Regions from separate parts of the Fodinicola feengrottensis genome, predicted to be linked through region 1. Evidence: riboswitches for the same ligand, from Rfam matches in the RefSeq annotation. Region 1 holds a riboswitch; each other region holds the start of a gene.
The links. A riboswitch is a leader RNA that binds a small molecule or an ion and turns the genes downstream of it on or off. The one in region 1 is predicted to bind cobalamin.

Region 1 (7,323 bases):
GCAGGATCACCAGATCCGCATCGGAAAGTTCCTCCGGCCGGGTGACAAACCGCAGCACCACGCCCGGCTCGGCGACCAGCGGGTCCACGTCGGTGAAATTCGAGACGCGCGGAAAGCGGACCACCGCGACGCGCAGCACATCCTCGCCGACCGGCGGCGCCACCGCTGGCCGCTCGGCAGTCAGGGCGAGCGAATCCTCGGCGTCCAGCCAAAGGCCGGGTACCCACGGCAGCACACCGAGCACCGGCCGCCCAGTCAACCGGCGCAGCGAGTCCAGACCCGGTCCGAGCAGCCGAGCGTCACCGCGGAACTTGTTGACCACGAAACCAGCCAGCAACGCCTGGTCCGCCGGCTCCAGCAGCGCCAGAGTGCCAAACATGGCAGCGAAAACGCCACCCCGGTCGATATCTCCCACCACCAGGACAGGCAGCCCCGCGGCGCGCGCCAAGCCCATGTTCGCGATGTCGGTGTCCCGCAGGTTGATCTCGGCGGGCGAGCCGGCGCCTTCACAGATCACCACGTCGTAACGCGAACGCAGGTCGCTAAGCGACTCCAGCGCCGCTTCCCGGAGGCGGGTTTTTAGCTGCCGGTACGAAAGCGCGCTGACCTCGGCGATCGGATGGCCGAGCAGGATCACCTGACTATGCCGATCGCTGCCGGGTTTGAGCAGAACCGGGTTCATCACCGCTTCCGGTTCGATCCGGGCGGCCGCCGCCTGCGCGGCCTGCGCCCGGCCGATTTCGGCGCCATCGCGGGTGACCATGGAATTCAGCGACATGTTCTGGGCTTTGAAAGGCGCGACTTTCACGCCCTGGCGGGCCAACCATCGACACAGTCCGGCCGTGACGATGCTCTTGCCCGCGTCTGAGGTGGTCCCGGCGACCAGCAGAGCGCCACTCACGTCGCGACCTTGCGGGCCATCGCGAAAAGAATGGCAGCGGCGACTCCCACCAGACGGGACAGCCGCACTGCCCGGCCAATGTCCTGGACCGTCGGTTCGCGCCCATCTCCCAGCACACCACGAATTTCCACCCGGTCGCCGTACCGGTTCACGCCCCCGAGCCGGACGCCCAAGGCACCCGCGAAAGCCGCTTCGCACTGGCCCGCGTTTGGGCTCGGGTGCCGGCCGCCGTCCCGGATCATCGCGGTCACCGCGGCACGCGGGCTGCCGTCAACGGAACCCGCGAGGGCAGCGGCCAAAAACCCGGTCAACCGGGCCGGCACCCAGTTCACCAGATCGTCGAGTTTCGCAACGGCCCAACCGAAACGCTCATATCGCTCGTTATGGTGACCAATCATCGCGTCCAGCGTGTTAATCGCTCGATAAGCCAGCAGCCCCGGCACCCCCGCCACCGCACCCCAGAACAGCGGCGCCACCACCGCGTCGGAGGTGTTCTCCGCGATCGACTCGACCGTCGCCCGACTGAGCTCGGCCACCCCGAGACCGGCCGCGTCCCGACCGCAGAGGTGGCTAAGGCGCGTACGCGCACCAGCCAGGTCGTCGGCGGCCAGCAGGGCCCGCATCCGGGCGCCCTCACGCGCCAACGACGTGCCACCCAACACTGCCCAGGTGCCGGCCGCGGTCATCGCGATCGCCGGCAGCGGTGTGCGGGCCGTACGCGCGAGGACGACGCCAGTGAGCCCCGCAGCGCTCACCAAGGCCCCACCGTAGACGGCTCCGCTGCGCCGGCTGTCCGCCCACACTCGCCGCTCCAGTGCGGCCGCGACCTGCCCAAACGCGGCTACCGGATGGCCGCGCCGGGGATCGGCGAGGGCCAGGTCCAACAGGGTCCCCGCGAGCAGGCCGACCGGGAGCGTCCACCGGGACGCGGCCATCGCGAAACCTTCCTCGGGGTGTCCGCGCCCCAGGACGAAGGGATCGACGACCGGAGTTCCTGGCTCACCGGGCTCGCACCCGGCTGACAGTGGCGGGACCGCGCCGGAGTCGCACCGGCTTCCTCCCTGGTCATCGACGAACCTTCGCAGGCAACCACAGCCGTTTCGGCACTGTCAAGGCGGCCGCCTATGACCACCGCCACGCCCGATGGGTCCTGTTCCATTTTTGGGGCACCTTGCGGAGATGGATCCAGATCCCACCCAACCGCTTCGGCCGCTCCCTCGTACGGACCCGAAAGCACGTTCCAACGCCGACATCCCGATATTCGCCGCGTCCCGGGCGACATCCACGCCACCAGCGACAATGTCTCGTCACGCGGGCGAGATTTCGCTGCCCTCGGGCACAAAGAAGGACGCGACCAAGTCGCGTCCCAGCTGATCGTCCCGCGCGCGTCGGCGGTCAACGCGCAGGCCAGCGACAGAGAGTGCCTACTGAACAGGGAAGTTCCCGACAGGGGAACGAAAGTGCGCCGGGCCGGTCGGGGGCCCGGTCCGGCGCAGATACCAAGATATACGTATGTGCTGACATAAACAACCGCTTCCCGGAGCAGGGCGGGTTAAACTTCCGGTAAACCCCACACAGTGCCAGCCTTGCTGTGTTTGGGTCATGCCGTACGGATATCTGGTGGCACAGATCGGCTCCGGAAGGGCAAGACAGATGACGGAAGCAGCGGTCGATCCGGCTGGCGACACCCGGGGCACGGCGGTGAACGGTCGCGCGGCGGTGGTCACCCTCACCTATCTCGGCTTCACGCTGCAACTCCTGCAAGTCGGAATAGTGCCGTTGTTACCCACCATTGGCAAACAACTGCACCTCGGTGTCGCCGATACCTCCTGGCTGGTGACCTCGTCGCTGTTGGCCGGCGCGGTGGCGCTGGCGGTGATCAGCCGGCTCGCCGATCTTTACGGCAAGAAACCAATGATTATGGTGTCTCTCGCGCTGGTGCTCGCCGGCTGCCTGATCGACTGTTTCGCGACCAGCTTCCCGCTGCTGATCCTCGGCAGGGTGTTAATGGGAGCGCAGTTCCCGATGCTGGCGCTCCCGGAGGCGATTGCCAGCGACACCATGCCGAAAAAGCGCGCGCAGCTCACGATCGGCGCGATCCACGCCGGCAACGGGGTCGGGATCGGCGGCGGCATCCTGTTGGGCGCGCTGGTCGGCATTCACCCCACCGCCTGGCGGTCCTTTTTCGTCATCGGAATTATCACGGTCGTCATCGGGATGGCTGCGACCGGTTGGCTCGTACGAGATTCCCGGCATCGGGCGGCCGGCCGGCTGGACCTGACCGGCGCGGTACTGCTGGCGCTCTCGCTGGTCGGCATTCTGCTCGGCCTCAGCAAAGGACCCACCTGGGGCTGGGGATCGCCGCGAGTGGTCGCATTGCTGGTGGCCGGGGTCGTGTTGTTGCTGCTCTGGCTGGTTTCGGCCGGGCGGGCGAAGAATCCGCTGATCCGGCTGAGCGACATTCTGAAGCCGCACGTGAGAGTGCCGTATCTCATGACATTCCTCATCGCCTTCGGTGTCTACGGCTCGCTCTCCGCGGTCACCAGGCTGGCGCAGACCCAGCCGGCGGTGGCCGGTTTCGGCTACGGATTCACGATCCTGCAGACCGCGTGGTTCGCGGTCCCGCAGACAATCGGCGCCATCGTGGGGATAATGTTGCTCCAGCGGCTGACCAGGCGCGGCAGCATGGCGGTGTCCGCGTGTGTGGGCGTCGGCCTCAATGCCCTGTCATTTGTGGCCTTCGCGGTGCTCGCCGGCGCCCCGATCGCCGTTTTGACCGCACAGGGCGTTTATTCGATGGGCACCGCGATCGCGCTCGCCACCACCCAGATCCTCATTGTCGGCGCGGTGCCGGCGTCCGAGTCCGGGGTCGCGCTGGGGATCTCCATTGTCGCGTACGCGGTGGGAAACTCCTTCGGCAGCGACATCGTCGGCCTGCTGCTGAGCGCCTTCGGCGGCGCCGGCGGCGCTCCCACCGAGACCGGTTTTCTGGTCAGCTTCTGGGTTTGCTGCGGCGCCAGCCTGCTCGCGCTCGCCATCGGCGGCTCACTGGCCGTCAGGTCCAGGATCAGCGGCGCGGCGGCTCATGCCGCCGGCTGACCCGGGTCGGCGGGCCCGCCGATTTCGTCCGCTCCACCGCTTTGCGGGGCGTACCAGCCGGTGCGGGTCGCGCCGCGACCGTCTCGGCTTCCAGCTCGTCCACCATCCGAAGGCCCGCGAGCGCCCAGCGGACTTCCTGTTTGGCCCGCTCGATCAGCCCGTGGTAGACGTGCACTTTGTAAGCCACGACTTGCTTTCGCAGGTGTTCCGGCGCCTGCGCGAGCCGAATCCGGAGCAGGTCGGTGTCCCGGTTCTCCAGCTGCTTGACGTGCGCCTCCCAGCGCCGCCGCTGCTCTTCGTGATGAGCCCGGTGAGCCTCGAAATGCTTGCGCGCGCTGGCATAGTCACCGTATTCAAAATAGCTGCTCTTCAGGTAGGCGGCGTCTCTTTCGCGCGGCAGCGGAGAGAGTTCCTCGACCCACCGCGCCAACTCCGCGCGGCCGTCATCGGTCAACGAATAGATCCGCTTGGTGGCGAAAGTGCCGCGCGCCTCGGAGCGCCCGGTGATCATCCCGGCCTGCTCCATTCGCCGCAGCTCCGGATAGATCTGCGAATGCGGTGCGTGCCAGACGTAAGCCACCGACTGGTCGAAGAACTTGGCCAGGCTGTAGCCGCTCATCGGCTCGGCTTCCAGCAGGGCAAGCAAGGCGTGCCGAAGCGACACGGCACGCACCTCCCTTCGTCGTCCGCACGGCGCGGATGCTGCTGCACATACTACGGCCGATACGTATATATCGGAGTTGTCGCAGGATCGACAGACCAGCACGCCGCGGCGGGCCGGCAGGAACGGGAGGCAGCATGAGCGTACGGGTGCCGATCACGATTGCGTGCTGGGACTACGACCGTACTCAGGCGCTGGCCGACGGCCGGATCCGGCCGGAGGGCGTCGACCTGACCTATCTGGCCCTGCCGGTCGAGGAAACCTTCTTCCGGATGGCCCGCTACCAGGAGTTCGACGCGGCCGAGATGTCACTCTCGTCCTACGTGCTGTCGTTGTCCGGCAACGATTCTCCGTTTGTGGCCATCCCGATTTTCCCGTCCCGTGCCTTCCGGCACAACGGCATCTACGTACGAGCGCAGAGCCCGTTACGTGAGCTGTCGGAGCTGGCCGGCAAAACCGTTGGCATCCCGGAATACCAGGTCACCGCCGCGGTGTGGATTCGCGGCATCCTGGCCGAGTTCCACCAGGTGCCGGTCGAGTCGGTGCGCTATCGCACCGGAGGCCTGCAGCAGAGTGGCCGGGTGGAGAAAATCCAGCTGAGTTTGCCAGCCGGCGTCGACGTGGAACCGGTGCCGGCGGACCAAACGCTCACCGATCTGTTGCTGAGCGGGGAACTTGACGCGATCTACAGCCCGCGAACCCCACAGTCCATGTTGGACGGTGACATCTCGATCCGCCGGCTGCTCGCGGACCCGCGAGCAGCCGAGGAGGAATACTTCACCCGGACCGGCATCTTCCCGATCATGCATGTGATCGTGCTTCGGCGTGATCTCTACCAGAGTCATCGCTGGCTGGCCCGCTCGCTCTTCCAGGCTTTCGTCGACGCCAAGCACAACGTCCAGCAAAAACTTGGCGAGACCGCGGCAAACCGCTATATGCTGCCCTGGCTGTATGCCGCGGTCGAGCAGACCCAGTCGGTGATGGGCCGGGATTTTTGGCCGTACGGACTGAAAGCGAACGACACGACGCTGCGCACCTTCCTGCGCTATTCGTACGAGCAGGGACTGGCCGGTCGCCTCTTCGAGCCGGCCGAGCTGTTCGCACCGGAGTCTCTGCAGGCGTACCGAATCTGATCCGCGGCCGGGATGCCTCAGGACGCGGCGGCCGCCGCACGACGGGCCCGGCGCTTGCCGACACCGCGCTCGACCAGCCACCATTCGGCCAGCAACAACATTGTCGTCCAGCCCAGCCAGGCTCCCAGCGGAGCGATCTCGGCTGGTGAGGGCGATGGCAAGGCGATCGCGAAGATGATGCCCCAGATCCGGTTCGTGATAATCGAGAAAGTCAGCGCGAAACTGCGAATCATCCACCGTCGGTGGTCGGCGAACCGGCGCTTGCGGGCCATCCGGAACCCCACCGCGGTAAATGTCAGCCACAGCACCGCAAGCATCACGTCACTGGCCGCCGCCGGCGGCCCGTACGGGCTCGCCGCGCCGATGATCAGACCGCACACCCCGGCCGGCAGCACCCCGGCGAAGACGTACACGCGACCAATTCTGCGGTGCACGATCGGATACCGCTGGCGAAACCACGGCCAGATTTGCAGGCAGGCGGTCAGCATCGCGACCGACGCGAACCCGATGTGGGCCACCAGGAACGGGTAGTGCAGCGGGAAGGACGACGGCACTCTGGACAGCTGGGGATTGAGTGTTGTGTACGGCGGCAAGGAAAACGCCAAGAAGAGCAGCGCGATCAACATCAACGGCACCACCCACGGCCGACGCCACCAAGGCGTTGCGGGCCGCCGCGCGGTCTCGGCGGCCACTGCCTGTCCGGTGGATGTTGCCATGACTGGTCCTTCCCTCGTATGTCACTCATACGCCGTACGGCGAAGTGTTCGTACAGCGTACCAATTGACGGCCACACCTCCCAGAGACGAAAGTATTACTCTACTGTACCGACTAAAGCATCATAGTGGCCCCCACCTCCGAGCTAGTGCACTAGCGCACCGGCGCAGGAGGGATGGTCACCAGACATAGAGGCGCACGACCGTAGAGATCTGCTAAGTTTCACCTCAGGTGCACTAGTGCACTAGGAGGGAAGACGGTGGCGATGCCCGATCCGCGCTATCAACTGATCGCCGACGAGATCCGCGGCCGGATCGAATCCGGCGCGCTGGCTCCCGGCGAACGAGTGCCGTCGACCCGGCAGATCGCCCGCGACTGGCAGGTCGCGATGGCCACCGCCACCAAGGTGCTCACCACCCTCCGGCAGCAGGATCTGGTGGAGGCTCGACCGGGTATCGGCACGGTTGTCCGCGCTTTGCATGCGAAAAAGCCCCGAAAGGCGGACCCGACCGCACTCAGCAAGGACACGATCGTCACCGCCGCCATCACGATGGCCGACGCCGAGGGCCTCGCCGCCCTGTCCATGCGCCGCGTCGCGGCCGCGATGGATGTCGGGGCGATGACCCTTTATCACTACGTTCCCAGCAAAGAGGAGCTCGTCCGGCTGATGGCCGAAGCGGTCTTCGCTGTCGAGTCGCTCCCCGACCCAGCCCCAGCCGGCTGGCGAGCCCGCCTGGAAACCGTCGCCCGCCTGCACTGGCGTACGTACGGACGCCACCCCTGGGTGGCCGCGCCGGCCATGACCTCCCTGGCGA
Region 2 (7,323 bases), on a different contig from region 1:
GGCTGGGACTGGGGCCCGGAGCTGGTCACCGCCGGCATTTGGCGGCCCATCGCGCTGGAGTCATGGTCGACCGCACGGCTCGCGTCCGTACGCCCGCTGGTGACCGTCGAGGGCAATCGCGGCCTGGTCGCCGTGCACGTCGAGGTGGAGTCCGACGAGGCCGTCCCGGTGGTAGTCCGGGTCGCCGATCAGGTGGTCGAGGCCACCGTACGCACCGAAGGTGTTATCGAGGTAGTGGTGGAAAACCCGCGGTTGTGGTGGCCGCGTGGGTACGGTGAGCAGCCGCTTTACCCGCTGCGAGTGGAAATCCCCGGCCACGACTCGTACCAGACCGAGATCGGGTTCCGTACCGTCCGGCTGGACACCACACCAGACGACATCGGCACCGCTTTCACCTTTGTTGTCAACGATGTTCCGGTGTTCGCGCGCGGTGTCAACTGGATCCCGGATGACTGCTTTCCGCACCGGGTGGATCGCGAGCGGTACGAGCGAAGGCTGGGACAGGCCACCGACGCTGGCGTGAACCTGGTCCGGGTCTGGGGCGGTGGCATCTTCGAAAGCGATGATTTCTACCAGACCTGCGATCGGGCCGGCATTCTCGTGTGGCAGGACTTTCTCTTTGCCTGCGCGGCCTATCCGGAGGAAGAGCCGATCCGCGGTGAGGTGATCGCGGAAGCCAGGGAGGCCGTCACCCGGCTCTGCCCGCACCCGAGCCTGGTGCTGTGGAACGGCAACAACGAGAACATCTGGGGCTACTACGACTGGGGATGGCGGGAAAAGCTTGGCGACCGCACCTGGGGCCTCGGCTATTATCTTGACATTCTGCCGAAAATCGTCGCTGAGCTGGATCCCACCCGGCCGTATTGCGCCGGCAGTCCGTGGTCCCTTTCCACCGACATCTACCCGAACGATCCCGATCACGGCTGCATGCACATCTGGGATGTGTGGAACCAGCGGGATTACACCGGCTACCTCGACTATGTGCCGCGGTTCGCGTCCGAGTTCGGCTTCCAGGGCCCGCCGCGTTGGTCGACCCTGACCCGTGCCGTCCACGACCGGCCCTTGACTCCGTACGGGCCGGAGATGGTCGCGCACCAGAAAGCCCAGGACGGGATGGCCAAGATCGACCGATCGTTGACCGAGCATTTCGGGGTGCCGGCGGCGATGGACGACTGGTTCTGGGCCGCTCAACTGAACCAGGCCCGGGCGCTGTCGCTGGGCATCGAGCATTTCCGGTCGTGGGCGCCGCGCTGCGCGGGCACCGTCGTATGGCAGCTGAATGACTGTTGGCCGGTCACCTCGTGGGCGGTGGTCGACGGCGACGGCGGCCGCAAACCCGCTTGGTACGCCCTGAAACACGCGTACGCCGATCGGCTGGTCACTGTGCAGGCGAGGGATGGCGGCCTTGCGGTGGTCATCGTCAACGACACCGCCCAAGCATGGGAAGACACTGTCTCGGTTCGCCGGATGTCCTTTGAGGGCAAGGTTCTGGCCGAGCAGGACCTCACGCTTTCCGTCGGCGAAAGGAAAACCGCATTGCTGGCAGTGTCGGACCGGCTGTCCGAACCGGCCGACCCGAGCGGGGAACTCCTGGTAGTGGAGTCCAGCGCGGGCCGGGCCTGCTGGTTTTTCCGGCCGGACAAGGATCTTTCGCTGCCGGTCGACCGGTACGACGTGAGCAGCTCGACGATGGCCGGCGGCTACCGGGTCTCGGTGACCGCACGGTCGCTGCTGCGCGATGTGGCCGTGTTGGCTGACCGGGTCGCTGTCGACGCCGAGGTCGACGACATGCTGGTCACGTTGCTGCCGGGCGAAACTGTCATGTTCGAGGTGCGTACGGCCGTGGACCTGGATCCGGCCCTGCTGACCGGCCCAACCGTCGTACGCACCGCGAACCAGCTGGTTTCGGGCGGATAGACGTCAGTCGTGGTCGGCGCAGCAGGGAGTGGGATTCGGCACTTCGAAGGGCGCGATGTGGCCGTCTGGCGCTGGAGTTGCCACCAGGGTCAGCACGCCGTCGATCCACTGTGGACGGACGAAGGCGCGGGTGTCCAGCATGGTCTGCGTGGTGGCCGCGGCACCGCCGATGACCGTCACCTTCTCGATGGCGCTCTTGGCCAGCAGGTCCGCGACCGTCATGGTGCCGGTCAGCAGCTCGACGCCCGGGTAGATGACCGCTCGGCCGGTGCCATGGTCCGCGACCGAGGTGCCACCCGATGGCAGCTCGGTTTTTACCGGTGCGGCAATGGTAATGGCGACCCGCGGCCGGTCATCGCGGACGAGCTGCGTACAAGCGACCATGCCGGGCACCGGCGGCAGGCTCGCCAGCCACTGCTCGGCATCGCGGACGCTCCGATGGCCAAGATCCCAGCGGAGCACGGTCATCGGCTCGGCACCACCCAGATCGGGTTGGTGTAGAACCACAGGTCGTTCCACGGATCCGCGGCGCCGACCACGTCCATCGCCGGTCCGGCCGGGTCGACCGTCGCGCCGTGATAGCCCGGCGCCGTCCGGTTGCCGTCGGTGCCCCGAAGCCGCAGATAGAAACCCTGGTCGAGCCGGCCCAGGTCGTACGTGAAGGTGGCCTGTCCGGTGGATTTGCCGATCTGGAAAGATTTCGCGACCGCGGTGTGTGGGGCGCTGAGGGTGTCCCGGTCCGAGACCGGGCCGGTGATGGCGCCGCGGACCACGTCCACCCGGGCGAGTTTCGGGACGAACTGGGCCCAGTTCGGGCCGTTCGCGAGATCGATGGTGACCTCGAGCTGAACCTGGCTTCCCTTCCTGGCCACCAAAGTGTCGCCGAGGGTCACCCAGTTGCCACCGGCCCGCACCCGTACGTCCAGGCCGCTGATCAGGCCGCCGTGATCCACCCAGACCCGGCCGGCGCGCAGGCCCGCCATCACCGCCGCGTACGAGAACTCGGTCGAACCGACGTGCGTCTTGCTGTAGTAGCCGGGCCAGAAGTCGGTGTTGGTGCTGCCCACTTTGCCGCTGTAGACCGGATCGTTGTAATAGCCGTTGGTCTCGAAGTTGCTGCCGGGGCCGCGATCGGTGCTGTCGTTGTAGATCCAGTGCGAGTCGGAGTTCGCGGTGATCCACCACGGTTTGCCTTCGGACAGCATGCTGTCCCAGAAGCCGCCGACCGTGGCGGTAAGCCAGTCGAAACCGCCCCAGGTGCGGTAGCTCTCCAACGGATAGCCGGCAAAGGAGTCGGCCGACGGCGAGTTGTCGTAGCCGCCGCGGCCACTGCCGGGGCCGAGCGGCTTGGCAATGCCGGCGGCTTGGTGGCCCGGCGCGCCTTCGAATCCCACCGCGATCCGGGGTTGCGCGTCCCGCCAGCCGCGGATCTCGTGCGGCGAGTCGATGCCCTTGCGGGCCGGGTGGTTCGCGAGGAACAGGGCGTCCTGGACGTGCCGCTTTTTGACGGCGGAGGCAAGAAAGTTGACGCCAGAGATGGCCAGTGCCTCGTTCGCTGGTGTCGAGGGACCGGCGTTTTTCACCGTACCGTCGAAGGAGTTCTCAAACTCCTTGAGCACCGACACCTCGTTGCGGCCGGGGTGGACGAACACCGTGCCGTGCTCGGCGGCCGGGATGTTCCATTCAAAACCTTGGAAAACCAGGGTGTCCTTGATTTTGGCGCGAGCCGAGACAATGTCCGGGTTGACCTTCTCGACGCCGATCTTCGCGTGCTGGACGCTGCCGTGGTCGGTGATCACCATCCAGTCCAGGCCGTAGGCGTTCGCGTGCCGCACATGATCGATGACCCGGTAGACGGCGTCTGGGCTGTACTGCGTGTGAATGTGGTGGTCGCCGGCCAGCCAGTGCAGGCCGCCGCGCTGGGACGAGCCGGACCACGAGCGACCCGCGGTCGCCGCGGCCGCCGCCGGAAGGCCGAAGGCGCCGGCAGCGGTGGCCGCCGCGCCGGCGCTGAGCAGGCCCGCACTGCGCAGGAATCCGCGCCGGGAGACCTCGTCTGGCGACAGTTCGTCGTCCGGGATCTCGGTGTCCAGCACCGCGGGAAGATCCGCTGGGTGATCGTGGTGATGATGGTCGTGCGGGTGGCCGTGCCCCATCTGGTGCTCCGTTCCGGACCTCGGGTGTCCGGACCAATCTCGGGGAGCGGGGTAAACGGCGGTCAGACGGCCGAACAAGTCTGGGGAAACATGCGTACACGCGAATGATTTTGATGTTGCTTTACCAGCGCTTTTGCTGATCTTTCGGGCGGCGGACCGTTGTGAGGCGGCGCACAACACGGCTGGCCGCCCGCATCGGATACGCTCGGTAGCGCTGATGGTTCGACCGGTCCGTGAGGGCCGGCCGAGGCAACAGGGAACCCGGTGCGAATCCGGGACTGCCCGCGCAGCGGTGAGTGGGAACGAAAGCTGTCATCAAGCACTGGGTTCCGGCCTGGGAAGCGACAGTCGGTAGGTCCGCCGGGTTTCTCGGCGGGTGCCCGCGAGTCCGAAGACCTGCCGTCGGTACGCGTGCCAACCGGCGCGCGTGGGTCCGCGACCGCGTGGGATGGTCGGCAGGGCGTACGCCGGAATGTGGCGTGCTCGTTGCTGTCTTCGCTGTGGTGGGCCTCGGCATGCTCGCGAGGAGAGAGCTATGGCAGACACGACCCCGATCGGGGCCACCGTTCTCGGATATCCGCGGATCGGACCGCACCGGGAACTCAAGAAGGCGCTGGAAAATTACTGGAGCGGTCAGGCCGGCGAGGCGGATTTGCGGGCGGTGGCGGCACAACTGCGCCAGCAGACCTGGACCCAGTTGCAGGAAGCCGGCTTGGATTCGGTTCCGGGCAACACCTTCTCTTTCTACGATCAGGTGCTCGACACCGCAGTCATGGTTGACGCGGTGCCGTCGCGGTTCCGCGATCTCGGGCTTTCGCCGCTGGACACGTATTTCGCGATGGCCCGTGGCACGGACGGCGTGCCGCCGCTGGAAATGACCAAGTGGTTCGACACGAACTACCACTATCTGGTCCCGGAACTGGCGCCCGACACTCGCTTCCAGTTGGTGGCCAACCAGCCGCTCGCGGACTATCAGGAGGCGCTCGGCCACGGTGTCACCACCAGACCCGTGCTCGTCGGACCGGTGACTTTTCTGTTGCTCGCGAAGGCATCCGCGCAGGCACCGGCCGGTTTCGCGGCGCTGTCGCTGCTGGATGACCTGCTTGACGTTTACTTGAGAGTGCTCGCCGAGTTGGCGGACGCGGGCGTGCAATGGGTGCAGTTGGACGAGCCGGCGCTGGTCGGCGACCGCACGCCAGCGGAGCTGGACGCGGTCCGTCGCGCGTACGAGCGACTGGGTGCCGAGTCGAATCGGCCGAAGCTGTTCGTGCCCACCTATTTCGGCCGGCTCGGCGAGGCACTGCCAGTGCTGGCCAGCACGCCTGTCGAGGCGATCGGGATCGACCTGGTCACGCACCCGCAGGCGCTGACCGAGGCGGCCGCGCACTACCGGCTCCGCACCAAAGTCCTGGTCGCCGGGCTGGTCGACGGCCGCAACGTCTGGCGGACGGACCTGCGTCTCGCGTTGACCACCGCTGCCCGCCTGCTGGGTTCGGTGGGCTCGCTCGCGGTGGCGACCTCGTGCCCGCTGCTCCACGTCCCGTACGACCTGGACGCCGAAACCAACCTCGAGCCGGACGTACGGCGGCGGCTTTGCTTTGCCCGTCAGAAAGTTGATGAGGTGGTGGTGCTGAGCCGGGCGCTGCGGGACGGCACCGAGGCGGTGGCCGCCGAGTTGGCCGCCGGCGACGAGGTGGTGCCGGTGCTGCGCGATGATCGCGTACGCGCCCGGATTCAGGTCCTGCGGCCCGAAGATCGGGTCCGGTCCGATTACCACCAGCGGGCGGCGGCGCAGCAGGACCGGCTCGGCCTACCGCGCCTGGCCACCACCACGATCGGCTCTTTTCCGCAGACCGCGGACATCCGGCGGGCGCGGGCCGGTTTGCGGACCGCAGAACTGGACGCTGGCCAGTACGAAACCGCTATGCGGGCCGAAATCGAGCGGGTTATCCGCCTGCAGGAGGAAATCGGCCTCGACGTACTCGTCCATGGCGAGCCCGAGCGCAACGACATGGTGCAGTATTTCGCCGAGAACCTGGACGGTTTCGCGGCCACCGACTACGGCTGGGTGCAGTCGTACGGATCCCGCTGTGTCCGCCCGCCGATCCTGCATGGTGACGTGTCCAGGCCCGCGCCGATCACGGTCGGCTGGAGCCAGTACGCGCAGTCGCTGACTTCGCGACCGGTGAAAGCGATGCTGACCGGCCCGGTGACGATTCTCGCGTGGTCGTTCGTACGAGCCGACCAGCCGTTGGCCGACACCGCGGCCCAGGTCGCGCTCGCTTTGCGGGACGAGGTCGCTGACCTGGAGCGGGCCGGTCTGCGGATCATTCAGGTCGACGAGCCGGCACTTCGTGAGCTTTTGCCGCCGCGCAAGGAAGAACACGAGTCCTATTTGGACTGGGCGGTGATGTCGTTCCGGCTCGCCACTTCGGGGGTGGCCGAGTCGACCCAGATCCACACGCACCTGTGCTATTCGGAGTTCGGTGACGTGATCACCGCGATCGATACGCTGGACGCGGACGTGACCACCATTGAGGCAGCCAGGTCGCGAATGGAGATTTTGGACGACCTGCACGCGATCGGGTTCCGTCGAGGCGTCGGGCCGGGCGTTTACGACATCCACTCGCCACGGGTCCCGGTGTGGAGGAAATGCGGGATTTGCTGGCTGCCGCTCTGAAGGCGGTGCCGGCAGACCGGCTCTGGGTGAATCCCGACTGTGGCTTGAAAACTCGCGGCTATGCCGAGGTCGAGCCGGCCCTGCGCGCCCTCGTACGCGCCGCCGCGACCGCCCGTTCCGTGGGTTAGTGCCAGAGCAGGTGCAGGTCGCCGAACTCGTGCCAGAGATAGCCGGCGGCGAGGGCTTCCTCGTACGACTGGGAAAGGAGTTCGGGTCCGGCGATGGCGGCCAACATCTGCAGGTGCGAAGCCGCCGGTTCGTGCCAGCCAGTCAAGATCCCGTCCACAGTGGACACTCCGGTGGCTGGCGTGACGACGTGGTCGGTCCAACCGTTGGCGGAGGTCAGCCGGCCGGTCCGTGCGGCCGATTCCAACGCTCGTACGACGGTGGTCCCGACCGCCAGCACGCGGTGGCCGGCGGCGTGCGCCTGCTCGATGGTGTCCACTGTGGAAGCTGAGACACTGAACCACTCCGGATAAGGAGGTTCGCCGGATTCCTGCGAGGAAACTCCGCAGTGCAGGACGAGAGTGGCGATTTGTGCGCCGATCGACCGCAGGTGCCGGAGCATCC
Region 3 (7,323 bases), on a different contig from region 1:
CTCATCCCCCCGGAATAACCAGACACTGCCTAGGCGCGGCCGACGATGGTGCCGGCGCGGTCGATCACGACGATGTCGACGGTGACGGGCGCTCCGCGGAGGACCTCGAGGGCGGTCGTGAGCGCGCGTGCTGCGATGAGGTCGCCGAGGGGGAGGTTGGCGGCTTGGCAGAGGTGGAGGGCGGCGAGGGCGGTGTTGGCCGTACGCACCTGTTCGACCAGTGCGGGAGAACCGCCGGCGAGGGCGGTGAGGGTGGCGAGCAGGTCAGGGTTCACTTGCGAGCGGCCGGAATGCAGGTCGAGGTGGCCGTCGGCGAGTTTGGAGAGTTTGCCGATTCCGCCGGCGACGGTGAGCCGCGGCACCGGATGTCGGCGCAGGTATTTCAGTACGGCGCCAGCGAAATCTCCCATGTCGAGCAGAGCGTCAGCGGGTAGGTCATAAAGAGCGGCGGCGACCTGCTCGGACGTGCTGCCAGTGCAGCCGGCGACATGCTGGTGGCCGGCGGCGCGGGCCACGTCGATGCCGCGCCGGATGCTGTCGATCCAGGCCGAGCACGAGTACGGGACGACGATCCCGGTAGTGCCCAGGATCGACAGGCCACCGAGGATGCCGAGTCGTGGATTCCAGGTCTTTCGGGCGATTTCCTCGCCGTTTTCGATCGCTACCTCGACAACGACGTCACCGGAGCCGCCATGCAGTGCTGCGACCGCGGCGAGGTGTTCGGTGATCATTCGGCGCGGCACCGGGTTGATGGCCGGTTCCCCGACCGGCAGCGGGAGGCCCGGTTTGGTCACCGTGCCGACGCCCGGGCCGGCGACGAAGGTAATGCCAGCGCCGCCGGGGCGTACGGTCACGCTGATCACCGCGCCATGCGTCACGTCGGGGTCGTCGCCGGCGTCCTTCACGATCGCCGCGGTGGCCGCGCCGATCCGCAGCGATTCACGGGTGAGCGCGAAGGTGGGCCGCTGGCCGCGCGGCAGGGTGATCTGGACCGGGTCGGGGAAATCGCCGGTGAGCAGCGCCGTGTAAGCGGCGGTCGCGGCGGCGGTCGCACACGCGCCGGTCGTCCAGCCATAGCGCAGGCCCGTCGCTTTCATATCCTTGTACGGTATGACCAGGGGTGATGCGGTGAGAGCGCGGGTCCTGTTGCTCGGTGGCACCGGCGAGGCGCGCCGGCTCGCGGCCGCGCTGGAGCACCATCCCAGAGTCGAGGCGATCTCATCGTTGGCCGGTCGGGTGCGGGAGCCGGCGCGGCCCGCCGGCGCGGTCCGGATCGGCGGCTTCGGTGGCGTCGAAGGCCTGTTGGATTGGCTGCGTACGAACGAAATCGCGGCGGTCATCGATGCCACCCATCCCTTCGCCAGCACCATGACCCGGTCGGCCGCGGCGGCGACTGAGCGGCTCGCCCTGCCGTACGTGGTGCTGCAACGGCCCGGGTGGGAGCCGCGCGACGGCGATGACTGGCACTGGGTGGACCGGGTCGGCGACCTGCCGGTGCCGGGGGAGCGGGTGTTCCTGACCACCGGCCGGACCGATGCGGCGGCCTTCGCGGCCAGCGACCGATGGTTCCTGCTGCGGTCGGTGGACCCGCCGGAGCCCCCGCTGCCGGCCCGGCTGACCGTGCTCCTGAATCGTGGACCGTACCCAGTGGACGGTGAGCTGGCGCTGCTGCGCGAACACCGGATCGACTTGCTGGTGACCAAAAACAGCGGTGGTCAGCAGACTGCGGCCAAGCTGACGGCGGCCCGCGAGCTGGGGCTGCCGGTGGTGATCGTACGTCGGCCGAAACTGCCCGCGGTGGCGATCGTCGAGACCGAGGCGCAGGCCGTTGCTTGGCTGGAAAACGTCATTCCGGATAGCGGCGGGGCGTGAAGACGACCGTTTCGCCGCCGCGCTGCACCGCGCGCGTACGGGACGACCCGACGATCAGCAGCGTCCGCATGTCCACATCGGACGATTGCAAATCGGCCAGCCGGACGACTCGTACGCTTTCGCCGGCGCCGCCGACATCGCGGCCGATGACCACCGGCGTGTCCGGATTTCGGTGTTTGAGCAGGACATCCCGGGCCGCGGTGACCTGGTGCGTACGACTGCGGGATCCGGGGTTGTAGATCGCCACCACCAGATCGGCCTCGGCGGCCGCGGCCAGCCGCTGTTCGACCACCGACCAGGGTTTGAGCCGATCGGACAGCGACAACACGCAGTAGTCGTGCCCGAGCGGTGCGCCGATCCGGCTGGCGACCGCCTGGGCGGCGGTGACTCCGGGCAGCACGCGTACCGGTACGCCGGCGAAGTGCGGCTCGCAAGCCACTTCCAGAACCGCTGTGGCCATCGCGAAAACGCCTGGATCGCCGGAGGAAACCACGGCCACCTGGCGACCGCTGGCGGCTAGCTTCAGAGCCACCGCGGCGCGCTCCGCCTCTACCCGGTTGTCGGATGGATGCCTTGTCTGGTGCGGATTCGGTGGCACTCGATCGAGATAAGGTCCGTATCCGACCAAATCGTCGGCCTCGGCCAGCGCGGCTCGCGTTTCCGGCGTCAGCCATGGCTGTCCGGCCGGCCCGAGGCCGACCACGACGACCCCTGCTTTCTTTGGTGCTTCGGGACGGCCGCTGGGAAGCAGGGCAAGGGAAAAGTAGGGCACATCCGCCGGATCCACTGTGGACAATGACGCGGTCCGTTGCTGGTCCGTAGTGGCTTTCTCGACGTACCAGGCGTCGTCCAGCCGGCCTGCTGCGGCGAGTGCGGCTCGTACGCCCGCGAAGGTGCGGCCCAGCTTCACAACCGCGGCCGTATCGGTGTCGGCGAGCCGGCGGGCGAGTTCGGCCGGCGGCAAAGTTCCCGGCAGAATGGTCAAAACCTCGTCGCGCTCGGCCAGTGGCCGCCCTAACTCAGCGGCAGCCGCGCTGACCGAGGTCACGCCCGGCACAACTTCGGTGGGGTAGCGATCGGCGAGCCGTTTGTGCATGTGCAGGTAAGAACCGTAGAAGAACGGGTCGCCCTCGCAGAGCACGACGACATCGCGGCCGGCGTCGAGGTGGGTGGCCAGCCGAGCCGCCGCGGCCGTGTAGAACTCGTCGATCGCGCCTTGATAACCACCTGGATGGTCGGTCGTCTCGGTGGTCACCGGATAGACGAGTTTTTCCTCGATCTGGCCGGCGCGTACGTACGGCTCGGCTATCCGCCGCGCGATGCTCCGGCCGTGCCGGGCGCAGTGGTAGGCGATCACGTCGGCGGCGCCGACTAACCGGGCTGCCTTGACCGTCACCAGCTCCGGATCGCCCGGCCCGAGGCCCACGCCGTAGAGCCGGCCGGCCGGTTTTCGTTCTGCCACGGAAGGAAATCACTCCTGTTCGGTTGCGAGGGCGTTGACCGCGGCCACCGCCATCGCGCTGCCGCCACGGCGACCGTGGACGACGATGTGTGCCAGGCCGCTCGGATGTTCGGCGAGTGCGCGCTTCGACTCGGCCGCACCGACGAAACCGACCGGCAGGCCGAGCACCGCGGCGGGCCGGCCAGCGCCCTCCTCGATCATTTCCAGCAGCCGGAACAGCGCGGTCGGCGCGTTGCCGATCGCCACCAGCGAGCCTTCCAGCCGGTCTCGCCACAGCTCCAAGGCAGCAGCACTCCGGGTCGTACCCAGGTGTGCGGCCAGTTCTGGGACCCGCGGATCGGTCAAGGTGCAGATAACCTCGTTGCTGGCCGGCAACCGGCGGCGGGTGATGCCACTGGCCACCATCGCCGCGTCACAAAGGATCGGCGCGCCGGCTCGCAGTGCTGTCCGAGCGGCCTTGCCCGCATCTGGTGACCAGGCCAAATCCGCCACCAGGTCAGTCATGCCGCAAGCGTGGATCATCCGTACGGCGACCTTCTCCAGCTCAGCCGGCAGATGGCTGAGATCCGCCTCGGCGCGGATGGTCGCGAAGGACCGCCGGTAGATTTCCGGCCCGTCCTTGAGGTAGTCGATCATCGAACCGCCCTGATTACCTGTGCTGCGACACCGACACCGACACCTTCGCTTCGCATCTGTCCGTCGACGGTCACGTGGTAGCCCAAGTCGGTCGCCACCACGTCCACCAGCGAACCCGCCGGCCGGCCACATCGTCGGGCACAACCCGACCAGTGCACCGGTCGCCGGCCCGGCGCCAACGCCTTCGCGGCATCGGTGCGTACGTCCGCCAGCGCCTGCGCGCACCGCGGCTTTCCGGCGCAGGCCGTCACGCCCAACCAAGGTGAATCCGGGTCGGTGATCAGGCCGGCCGTGGTCCGAATGCGGCCGCGGAACGCGACGCTTCGCCAAGGTGTGACGCGAAACTCGTCGGCGGCACTGATCAGCGTGGCCACCTGTTCGGCGTCGAGGCGGCCCAGCGGCACACCGACGACCGACACGCCGTCGTACGCGCCAACGGGGGTTGGCTGGCGGCCGCTGAGGCGCGGCATCGAGGCTGGTGGGCGGCCCATCCGGCGGCCGATCGCAGCCGGACCATCGGCCAGTTCGGCCAGCCGCCACGCTGTCGAGCCCTGTGCGGCTCGCTCGGCCAGGAACGCCTCAGCCGCGCCACGTACGACATCGACGGCCTGGTCCGGGCGTACCCGCAGGCCGGTGTCCAGGCCAGCGAGTACGAGCGCGAGCTGGTCGCGGGCGACCGAGAGCAGCCCGATGTCCGCGCCCAGCCCGATCACATCGCGGCGTCCGTCGTCCACGACGAGCAGGAACCGGCCCGGCAGCTCGGCCAGGCCAGCCGTGTCACACAGCACCGTGTCGAGCATGCTGACCAGCGGAAATATGTCCAGCAAACCCTGGCCATCCCACCCGCTGAGCGGGCTGGCGATGATGTTTCGTACCCGCTCGTGGGACTCGGACGGCAGCAGGCCGGCGCCGGCCAGCCTTTCGGCGAGGTCACCCGCGCCGGCCAGCCCCCGGACCTGCACGTTTGCGCGCGAAGTCAACTCGAGAGTGCCGTCGCCCAGCTCGACCGCCGCATCGCGGAGCAAGGCAAGCTGCGCGGCGCTCAGGCGGCCGCCCGGGACCCGTACGCGAGCGAGGCCGCCGTCCGCGGCGGCATGCAGTCGGAGCGCTCCCGGACACCGGTCGACGGCGCCGTCACGCGAGGCAAGGGCGGACACCTGCCGGATACTACGTGCCCGGTCCGGCCTGTCGTCGCTCCCTGACTGACCGGTTAGAGTTTGGCGGTCAGGCCCAACTTCATACCGCCACCACAGCGACGACGGTGCAGGAAGCCGGTGCGAATCCGGCGCGGTCCCGCCACTGTCATCAGGTCAGCTTCAGCTGACCCGTGAGCCAGGAACTGGCCGCCGTCGCTCTCTCGACCCGGGGCGCGGACCCCGAGGGAGGATCCGCGATGTCCAGCGCCCGCGGCCAGATCTTGCTGCTCTCCACGTCGGATACGGACCTGCTGTCGGCGCGCGCGGCCGCCGTTGGCTACCGGCTGGCGAACCCGGCCCGTACGACCGTTGACGACCTGCCGGCGCTGCTGGCCGGCGTGCGGCTGGTGGTCGTCCGCATTCTGGGCGGCCGGCGGGCCTGGGAGGACGGCCTGGACCACCTGCTGGCCGGATCGCTGCCGGTGGTCGTGTTGAGCGGCGAGCAAACGCCGGACGCCGAGCTGATGGAGCTCTCGACCGTCCCCATCGGCGTGGCCGCCGAGGCGCATGCGTACTTGGCGCATGGTGGTCCCGGCAACCTCGCGAACCTGCACCACTTTTTGTCAGACACGATTTTGTTGACTGGCTTTGGTTTCGTGGCTCCGGAACCGATGCCGCTGTGGGGCGAGCTGGAGCGTACGAGCAACGGCTCCGGCCCGGTGGTGGGTGTGCTCTACTACCGCGCGCACCACGTGGCCGGGAACACCGCTTTCGTGGAGGCGCTGTCCAGCGCGATAGAGGATGCCGGTGGGCAGGCTTTGCCGCTGTACTGCGCGTCTTTGCGGACCGCGCCACCGGAAATGCTCGCTGTCCTGCGTAAAGTCGACACGCTGGTGGTGACTGTACTGGCAGCTGGCGGAAGTACGCCGGCGGCGGTGACGGCCGGCGGCGAAGATGACGCCTGGGATGTCGGCGCCCTCGCCGAGTTGGACATTCCGATTCTGCAGGGCCTTTGCCTGACCAGCGACCGGGCCACCTGGGCGGAGAACGACAGCGGCCTGTCGCCCATGGACGTGGCTACTCAGGTCGCGGTGCCGGAGTTCGACGGGCGGCTGATCACCGTCCCGTTTTCCTTCAAGGAGACCGATGCGGACGGCCTGACGCATTATGTGGCCGATCCGGAGCGGGCCGCGCGGGTGGCCGGCATCGCGGTCGGGCACGCCCGGCTGCGCCATCTGCCGGCGGCTTCGCGCAAGGTCGTACTGATGTTGTCGGCCTATCCCACCAAACACGCGCGCATTGGCAACGCGGTCGGCCTCGACACACCGGCCAGCGTGGTACGGCTGCTGGAAAAGATGCGGTCGGCCGGGTACGACTTGGGAGACGGGTTTCCGGGCTTGGCGGCCCAGGACGGCGACGCGCTGATGCATGCGCTGATCGCGGCCGGCGGCCAGGATCCGGACTGGCTGACCGAAGAGCAGTTGTCCGGCAACCCGATCCGGATCGCTGCTGAGGTTTATGGCTCCTGGTACGCGACTTTGCCCGCCCAGCTAAGGCAAAGGATCGAGGAGCACTGGGGTCCGCCGCCAGGCCAGCTTTACGTGGACACCACCGGTGAAATCGTGCTGGCCGGCCTGCGCGCTGGCAACGTGGTCGTCATGGTGCAGCCGCCGCGTGGGTTCGGCGCGAATCCCATCGCGATTTACCACGATCCCGACCTGCCCCCAACGCACCACTACCTCGCCGCGTATCGTTGGCTGGCCGAGGAATTCGGCGCGGATGCGATGGTGCATGTTGGCAAGCACGGAAATCTCGAGTGGCTGCCCGGAAAAACTGTCGGAATGTCCGCTTCCTGTGGCCCGGACGCGGCTTTGGGCAACCTGCCGCTGATCTATCCGTTCCTGGTCAACGATCCGGGCGAAGGCACCCAGGCCAAACGGCGGGCGCATGCCACCCTGGTCGACCATCTGGTGCCGCCGATGGCCCGCGCGGAAAGCTACGGAGACCTCGCCCGGCTGGAACAACTTCTGGACGAGCACGCGAATATCGCCGCGATGGACCCGGCGAAACTGCCGGCCATCCGGGCGCAGATCTGGACGCTCATCCAGGCCGCCAAACTCGACCATGACCTCGGTCTCGACGATCGGCCGCATGACGCCGAGTTCGACGACTTCCTGCTGCATGTCGACGGCTGGCTGTGCGAGGTCAAGGACGCGC
Region 4 (6,977 bases), on a different contig from region 1:
GTCGCTTGCAGGTCGTGATATCCCCCGCGCCGCACCGAAATCCACGCCCGTACGCCGAGGTAGACCAGATATGCCGCGCCGGCGAGTTTCACCACCGTGAACACCACCGCGGATGCGGCCAACAGGCCGGCCACTCCGAGCGCGATCGCGACCACCCACACAAAGACTCCGCAAGCGATCCCCAGCCCGCAGGCAACCCCGGCCTTGCGCCCGCCGGACAGCGAGTTCCGGGTCACCACCACGAAGTCCGGGCCGGGCGACATCGCGCCGAGCAGCACCACCACCACCAGAAACGACACCGCGGTCGCGACAGAGATCACCACCTCACCGTAAAGCGCGTAGTCGGGGCCCGTCCATGGTCCCGGTCACTACCCGAAGCTCAGGCCGGCAAGGAGCAGCGCCATCGCCGCCAAGCCTTCCCACCAGGCGGCGCCGGCGGCTGGTCCGCATCATGGGGGCAGCCTTGCGGACGCGAGCCGGTCACATGTCGTACGAGGACACCCAAGGCGTGCGGCACGCGCGGAAAGGTGATTCTCGTCAGGGGCTCGACGCGACCCGAAACTGCCAGCGGCAAGGTGTGTAAAAAGGTCGACTTGCGGGTACTGCACTCCGCGACCGTTGTCCACGCCGACGGAAGGCCTCTGACGAGTACGTCCATCGACCCACTCACCGACGCCGGGCCCGTCGGTCGGTTGACGACGGGCTGGACAGCGGCTTCCCCAGCCCGGCTCACCCGGATCCGCCGCCGCCTGTTGACCTGGGCCACCGCCACCGATCTTCGGTCCGGCCAGATCGACGCGCTGGTCCTCGCGTCGTACGAGGCGCTCGCCAACGTCGTCGACCACGCGTACGGGACCCTGCCGCCGCTGCGGCCGGACCTGCTCCTTGAGGCCGAAGTGGCCGGCGATCACGTCACCGTCGCGGTCAGCGACCACGGCCGCTGGGAGCAGCCCGCCGCCCGGCCGGGAGCGCGGGGCCACGGGCTGATCCTGATGCGCAAGCTCAGCGACGACCTGTCCATCCGTACGACCGCGACCGGCACCGTCGTACGGATGTGCTGGCATCTTTAGTGGGTTTGCGGTGTTGATCCAGGTCAGTCCCACTCCAGTGAGCCGCCGGTTTGGTACTCGATGACCCGGGTCTCGAAGAAGTTTTTCTCCTTCTTCAGATCCATCGCCTCGGACATCCATGGGAACGGGTTCTCGGCCGGCCCGAAAACCGGTTCCAGACCCAGCTGCGCGCACCTGCGGTTGGTGATGAAATGCATGTACTGCTCGCAAAGCTCGGCGTTGATGCCGAGAATCCCGCGCGGCATGGTGTTCCGCCCGTACGCGACCTCCAGGTCACAGGCGTCCTTCAACATCGTCCGCACCTCGGCCTGAAACTCCGCGCTCCACAGGTGCGGGTTCTCGATCTTGATCTGGTTGATCGTGTCGATACCGAAGTTCAGGTGAATCGACTCGTCCCGGAGGATGTACTGATACTGCTCGGCGATGCCGACCATCTTGTTCTGCCGGCCCAATGACAGGATCTGGGCGAAGCCGGTGTAGAACCACATTCCCTCGAAAATCACGTAGAAGGCGACGAGGTCACGCAGGAACGCCTGGTCGCGTTCGGGCGTACCGGTGGAGAACTCCGGGTTCTCCAGGTGCTGGGTGTAGTCCAGTGCCCAGGCCGCCTTGTCGGTGATCGATGGCACCTCGCGGTACATGTTGAAGAGCTCACCCTCGTCGAGGCCGAGACTTTCGCAGACGTACTGGAAAGTGTGCGTGTGAACGGCCTCCTCGAAGGCCTGCCGGAGCAGGTACTGCCGGCATTCGGGGTTGGTCAGGTGCCGGTAGACCGCGAGCACGATGTTGTTCGCGACCAGCGATTCCGAGGTGGCGAAAAAGCCGAGATTGCGCTTGATCATCAGTCGCTCGTCGTCAGTCAGGCCGTTCGGGGACCGCCAGAGCGCGATGTCGGCCTGCATCGAGACCTCGGTCGGCATCCAGTGGTTGCTGCAGCCGGCCAGATACTTTTCCCACGCCCAGTGGTATTTCAGCGGCAGTAGCTGGTTCACGTCGGCGCGGCAGTTGATCATCGCCTTGTCGTCGACGCTGACCCGCGCGCCGCCGCGCTCGATCGCGCCGAGTCCGGTGGCGTCCGTGGTTGTCGTCATCTTGTGGTGCCTTTCTTACTGGCAGGCTTCGCAGTCGGGGTCTTCGATCGAACAGGCCAACGGCTCTTGGACGGTCGGTACGGTCGCGGCCACCGCGTTGAGTTTCCCGTCCGTACCGCGCAAAGTACTCTTCTCCACGTGCGTCGCGCTGGTGGCCCGCAAGTAGTAGGTGGTCTTCAGGCCGCGAATCCACGCGTGCTGATACATCTCGTCGAGCTTGCGGCCGTTCGCCTGCGCGATATAGAGGTTCAGTGACTGCGCCTGGTCGATCCACTTCTGCCGGCGGGCGGCCGCCTCGATCAACCAGCGGCTGTCGATTTCGAAGGCGGTGGCGTACAAGGTCTTCAGGTCAGCCGGCACTCGAGCGATCGGGCCGAGGCTGCCGTCGAAATACTTCAGGTCGCTGATCATCAACTCGTCCCATAAACCGCGCGCTTTCAGGTCGCGTACGAGTGCCGCGTTGACGACGGTGAAGTCACCGGACATGTTGGATTTCACGTACAAGTTGCGGTAAAGCGGTTCGATGGACTGGCCGACGCCACAGATGTTGGCGATGGTGGCGGTCGGCGCGATCGCCATCACGTTCGAGTTGCGCATGCCAACTTTCCGTACGCGGCTGCGCACTGCGTCCCACTGCAGCGTCTGCGCCCGGTCCAGGTCCAGGTCGTCACCGCGCGCGGCGGCGAGCAGCTCGATCGAGTCGATCGGCAGGATTCCCTGGCTCCACAGCGATCCCTCGTACGACGGGTAGCTTCCCCGCTCCTGGGCGAGGTCGGCAGAGGCGGAAATGGCGTGGTAGCTGATCTCCTCCATGCTGCGGTCCGCGAACTCAACCGCTTCCGGCGAGCTCATCGGAATGCGCAAGGCGAACAGCGCGTCGCTGAATCCCATCAGGCCGAGGCCGATCGGCCGGTGCCGCTGGTTGGACTTGCGAGCCTCCGGGATCGTGTAGAAGTTTACGTCGATGACGTTGTCCAGCATCCGTACGGCCGTCCGCACCGTACGGGCCAGCCGCTCGTGATCCACCCCTTCCGGGCCGACCAGCCGGCCGAGGTTGATCGAGCCAAGATTGCAGACCGCCACCTCGTCCGGGCTGGTGTTGAGGGTGATTTCAGTGCACAGGTTGGAAGAGTGCACCACCCCGATGTGCTGCTGCGGGGACCGCAGGTTGCACGGGTCCTTGAAGGTGATCCACGGGTGGCCGGTCTCGAACAGCATGGTCAGCATCCGCCGCCACAGGTCTTTCGCCTTCACCCGACGGAAGACTCTGATCTCGCCACGGTCCGCAGCCGCCTCGTACTGGCGATAGCGCTCCGCGAACGCCAAACCGACCAGGTCATGCAGCTCGGGCACCTCGTTCGGGGTGAACAACGTCCAGTCGGCGTCCGCCCGCACCCGCCGGATGAACTCGTCCGGCACCCAGTTCGCGGTGTTCATGTCGTGGGTACGACGGCGGTCGTCGCCAGTGTTTTTGCGCAGGTCGAGGAATTCCTCGATGTCGATGTGCCAGGTCTCCAAATACGCGCAGACCGCGCCCTTGCGCTTGCCGCCCTGGTTGACCGCGACCGCGGTGTCGTTCGCGATCTTGAGGAACGGCACGACACCCTGCGATTCTCCATTGGTGCCGCGAATATGCGCGCCGATGCCGCGGACCGGAGTCCAGTCGTTGCCCAGCCCACCGGCGTATTTGGAGAGCAACGCATTGTTACTGATGCCGTGGAAGATGCTGCTCAGGTCGTCCTCGACGGTGGTGAGGAAGCACGACGAAAGCTGCGGCCGGGTCGTACCAGCGTTGAACAAGGTCGGCGTGGAACACATGAAGTCAAAGGAAGAAAGCAGCCGATAGAACTCGATGGCTCGGTCCTCGCGGTGGTCCTCGCGCAGCGCCAACCCCATCGCGACTCGCATGAAAAATGCCTGCGGCAGCTCGTACCGGTGACCGTCACTGTGCAGCAAATAGCGGTCATACAGCGTCTGCAGCCCGAGGAACTGGAACTCCAGGTCCGCTGAGCCCGCCAAGGCCGCACCGATCTTTTCCAAGTCAAACTTGGCCAACTCCGGGTCCAGCTGGCCGAGGTCGACGCCACGGGCCACGAAATCGCCGAAATAGCTGGCATATCCTTCGGTCATCTGCCGATGGCTCGCGATCCGCGGCTCACCAGCCAGGAACGACAGCGCCTCGGCGCGCAGCTTGTCGAGCAACAGTCGGGCGCTGACAAAGGAATACTGCGGATCGGTCTCGACCAGCGTACGAGCCGCCATCACCGGCGCGACCGCGAGCTCACCAGCGGTGATGCCGTCATACAGGTTTCGCTTGGTCTCGGTCAAAACAGTGTCCGCCGACACCGCATCCAGGCCGGCGCACGCCTCCCGTACGACCAGTGCCAGCCGGTCGGTATCCAGCGGCTCGACGCGGCCGTCCTGATGAGTGACCCCGATGGCCGGTTCCGGTGCCGGTTTTTCCGCCTCAACGCGGGCCAGGGCGTGTTGTTCGCGATACAGCACGTACGCGCGGGCGACCTTGTGGTGCCCACCGCGCATCAGCGCCAGCTCGACCTGATCCTGAATTTGTTCGATATGCAAGGGACGATCCGGGCCGGCGTGCCGGAGCAGGGCCAGCTCGACCTGCGTGGTCAACTCGGGGACCAACTCCCGTACGCGGCTGGACCCGGTCGCGTCGGCGCCTTCCACGGCCAGGAAGGCCTTGCTCAGCGCGACCGAGATTTTGGTCGAGTCAAAGGCGGAAACCTCACCGGTCCGGCGAATCACCGAAATGGTGCCGGCCGTCGGCCGAGTTTCGGACTGAACGGACATGCGCATTCTCCACAGCAGTAAATGGGCACGCTGAAACGCACCCAAGGACGAAGGTGTGACATCAGGAATCCGGCAAGAGCTACGGATCTGGTGAAGGTGGCGCGGAACTGCTGCGGTCGTACATCATGTCGGCTCCCCCTCGTGAGCTCGGCTGCTGCCGGCGCTGTCGCGGGGAACGCAAACGACCGCCCACTGGCGGCTGCTCGCGGGCGCCCTCCACGAGGCACCGGAACGGTGTGCACACCGACGGCAGGTCTTCGGACTCGGGAGCACCCGCCGGTACGCGTACCGGCGGACCTACTGACCGTCGCTTCCCAGACGCCGAAGCGTCCAGTGCTGATGACGGCTGTCGTTCTCCCTTACCGCTGCGGGACAGTCCCGGATTCGCACCGGGTTCCCTGTTGCCTCGCCTCACCTGGATGGTGCGGCGAACCATCGACGGACGGAATACTACATGTGGGGGTAGTGAGAGTCTGGGACCGCAGCATCTCGCGCGTGTCGGCCTAGTACTAGCTGGGGTACGCGGCCGTACGGATCATCGCGATGTCGGCGGGCGCCACCTCGCGGCCGTTCTCGTCCACGAACCCGACCTGGACTGGCCGTCCGGTAGCCCGCACCCGCCGCTGGATGCTCGGCCCGGCCGGCCAGGGCAGATGTAGGTCACCCCACTGTTGCAGGGCGGCCAGCACCAGGATCAACTCCCGGCCGGAGTCGGTGAGGCGGTACGCGTCACGGGGCCGACTGCCGGGTTCCTGATAAGGCTCTCGGGCCATCACGCCGTAGTCGACCAGCGTGTTGAGCCGGGCCGTCAGCACGTCCGGCGCGACGCCCAGCGCCTCGCGGAACTGCGCGAACCTGGTCGTACCAGCCAGCGCCTCGCGCAGGATCAGGAATGTCCATCGCTCCCCGAGCACGCCGAGGGTGCGTTCGATGGAACAGGCCGAGTCCAGCATCTTCGGAGTAACCACAAGACCTACCTTACCCTGACTTGCACTTCCATATCCAGCCTGCTAGCGTCCCTCTTGGCTGAGTAGGAACTACCAACTCAGATATTCTTGGGAGCCCGCCATGGAACTCGCTGGACACACCGCGCTCGTCACCGGAGCCAACCGCGGCCTCGGCCGGCATCTCGCGCAGCAGCTCATCGAACGCGGTGTCACTGTCTATGCCGGCGCCCGCAACCCCGACTTGATCGACCTGCCGGGTGCCATCCCGGTCCGCCTCGACATCACCGACCCGGAGTCGGTCGCCGCCGCCGCGAAGACGGCCACCGGTGTCTCCATCCTGGTCAACAACGCCGGTTCGGCCACCGGATCCGGCATGCTCGACGGTTCACTCGACGACATCCGCCTGGAAATGGACACCCATTACTTCGGTACGCTCGCGATGATCCGCGCTTTCGCCCCAGAGCTGGCAAAACACGACCACAGTGCGATACTCAACGTGTTGTCCGTGCTGTCGTGGGTCAACATCCCCGAGTTCTCCGCCTACGCAGCCGCCAAGTCCGCCGAATGGTCTTTGACCAACGCTGTACGTACTGCTCTCGCGAAGCAGAACACCCAGGTCAGCGCGTTGCACGTTGGCTATATGGACACCGATATGGCCAGCGAGGTCGACGCCCCGAAGCATGATCCCGCATCGATCGCGAAGATCGCGTTGGACGGCCTCGCCTCCGGTGAGCCGGAAATCATCGCCGACGAGCTGAGCCAGCACGTACAGGCCGGTTTGGCCGGCGGGGTGGCGGCGCTCTATCCGCAGTCCGCCTGATCACTGTCCTGGCTACGAAACTGGCGTGGTGTGGGTTGGTGAGTGCGGGATAGTGTCCCGCACTCGACGTCGAGTGCGGGACATTGTCCCACGGTCAACGTGATTCACTAGTAAAGATCAACAGCGCCGAGTCTCGAGCCACCACCGATCAGCTCGACGGGCCGCCGTCCTCGAGGTTGCCTTCGGTGTCCAGGAAAATCTGTTGCAGGGCCTGCAGAGTCGCCGGATCGGGCTC

Region 2: another riboswitch for cobalamin. It lies ahead of metE (5-methyltetrahydropteroyltriglutamate--homocysteine S-methyltransferase); the one in region 1 lies ahead of ABD301_RS04910 (cobalamin biosynthesis protein).
Region 3: another riboswitch for cobalamin. It lies ahead of cobN (cobaltochelatase subunit CobN); the one in region 1 lies ahead of ABD301_RS04910 (cobalamin biosynthesis protein).
Region 4: another riboswitch for cobalamin. It lies ahead of ABD301_RS25990 (ribonucleoside-diphosphate reductase subunit alpha); the one in region 1 lies ahead of ABD301_RS04910 (cobalamin biosynthesis protein).

The regions. Positions count from the first base shown of each region.
Region 1 is NZ_BAAANY010000003.1:91,310-98,632, forward strand. It holds gene ABD301_RS04905 (cobyric acid synthase) at 1-901, opposite strand, end outside; gene ABD301_RS04910 (cobalamin biosynthesis protein) at 898-1,836, opposite strand; cobalamin riboswitch at 1,868-1,989, opposite strand; gene ABD301_RS04915 (MFS transporter) at 2,555-4,000, shown strand; gene ABD301_RS04920 (PadR family transcriptional regulator) at 3,969-4,664, opposite strand; gene ABD301_RS04925 (substrate-binding domain-containing protein) at 4,799-5,794, shown strand; gene ABD301_RS04930 (DUF2306 domain-containing protein) at 5,812-6,510, opposite strand; gene ABD301_RS04935 (TetR/AcrR family transcriptional regulator C-terminal domain-containing protein) at 6,774-7,323, shown strand, end outside.
Region 2 is NZ_BAAANY010000020.1:394,794-402,116, reverse strand. It holds gene ABD301_RS25970 (glycoside hydrolase family 2 protein) at 1-1,917, shown strand, start outside; gene ABD301_RS25965 (hypothetical protein) at 1,921-2,385, opposite strand; gene ABD301_RS25960 (PHP domain-containing protein) at 2,382-4,073, opposite strand; cobalamin riboswitch at 4,275-4,491, shown strand; partial or broken gene metE (5-methyltetrahydropteroyltriglutamate--homocysteine S-methyltransferase) at 4,609-6,881, shown strand; gene ABD301_RS25950 (S-adenosylmethionine:tRNA ribosyltransferase-isomerase) at 6,878-7,323, opposite strand, start outside.
Region 3 is NZ_BAAANY010000020.1:411,488-418,810, reverse strand. It holds gene ABD301_RS26030 (cobalt-precorrin-5B (C(1))-methyltransferase) at 30-1,097, opposite strand; gene ABD301_RS26025 (cobalt-precorrin-6A reductase) at 1,111-1,872, shown strand; gene ABD301_RS26020 (precorrin-2 C(20)-methyltransferase) at 1,847-3,334, opposite strand; gene ABD301_RS26015 (precorrin-8X methylmutase) at 3,344-3,970, opposite strand; gene ABD301_RS26010 (precorrin-3B synthase) at 3,967-5,127, opposite strand; cobalamin riboswitch at 5,213-5,332, shown strand; gene cobN (cobaltochelatase subunit CobN) at 5,364-7,323, shown strand, end outside.
Region 4 is NZ_BAAANY010000020.1:402,958-409,934, forward strand. It holds gene ABD301_RS25975 (LysE family translocator) at 1-320, opposite strand, end outside; gene ABD301_RS25980 (ATP-binding protein) at 594-1,070, shown strand; gene ABD301_RS25985 (ribonucleotide-diphosphate reductase subunit beta) at 1,094-2,161, opposite strand; gene ABD301_RS25990 (ribonucleoside-diphosphate reductase subunit alpha) at 2,177-4,975, opposite strand; cobalamin riboswitch at 5,207-5,427, opposite strand; gene ABD301_RS25995 (winged helix-turn-helix transcriptional regulator) at 5,485-5,943, opposite strand; gene ABD301_RS26000 (SDR family oxidoreductase) at 6,044-6,742, shown strand; gene cobN (cobaltochelatase subunit CobN) at 6,891-6,977, opposite strand, start outside.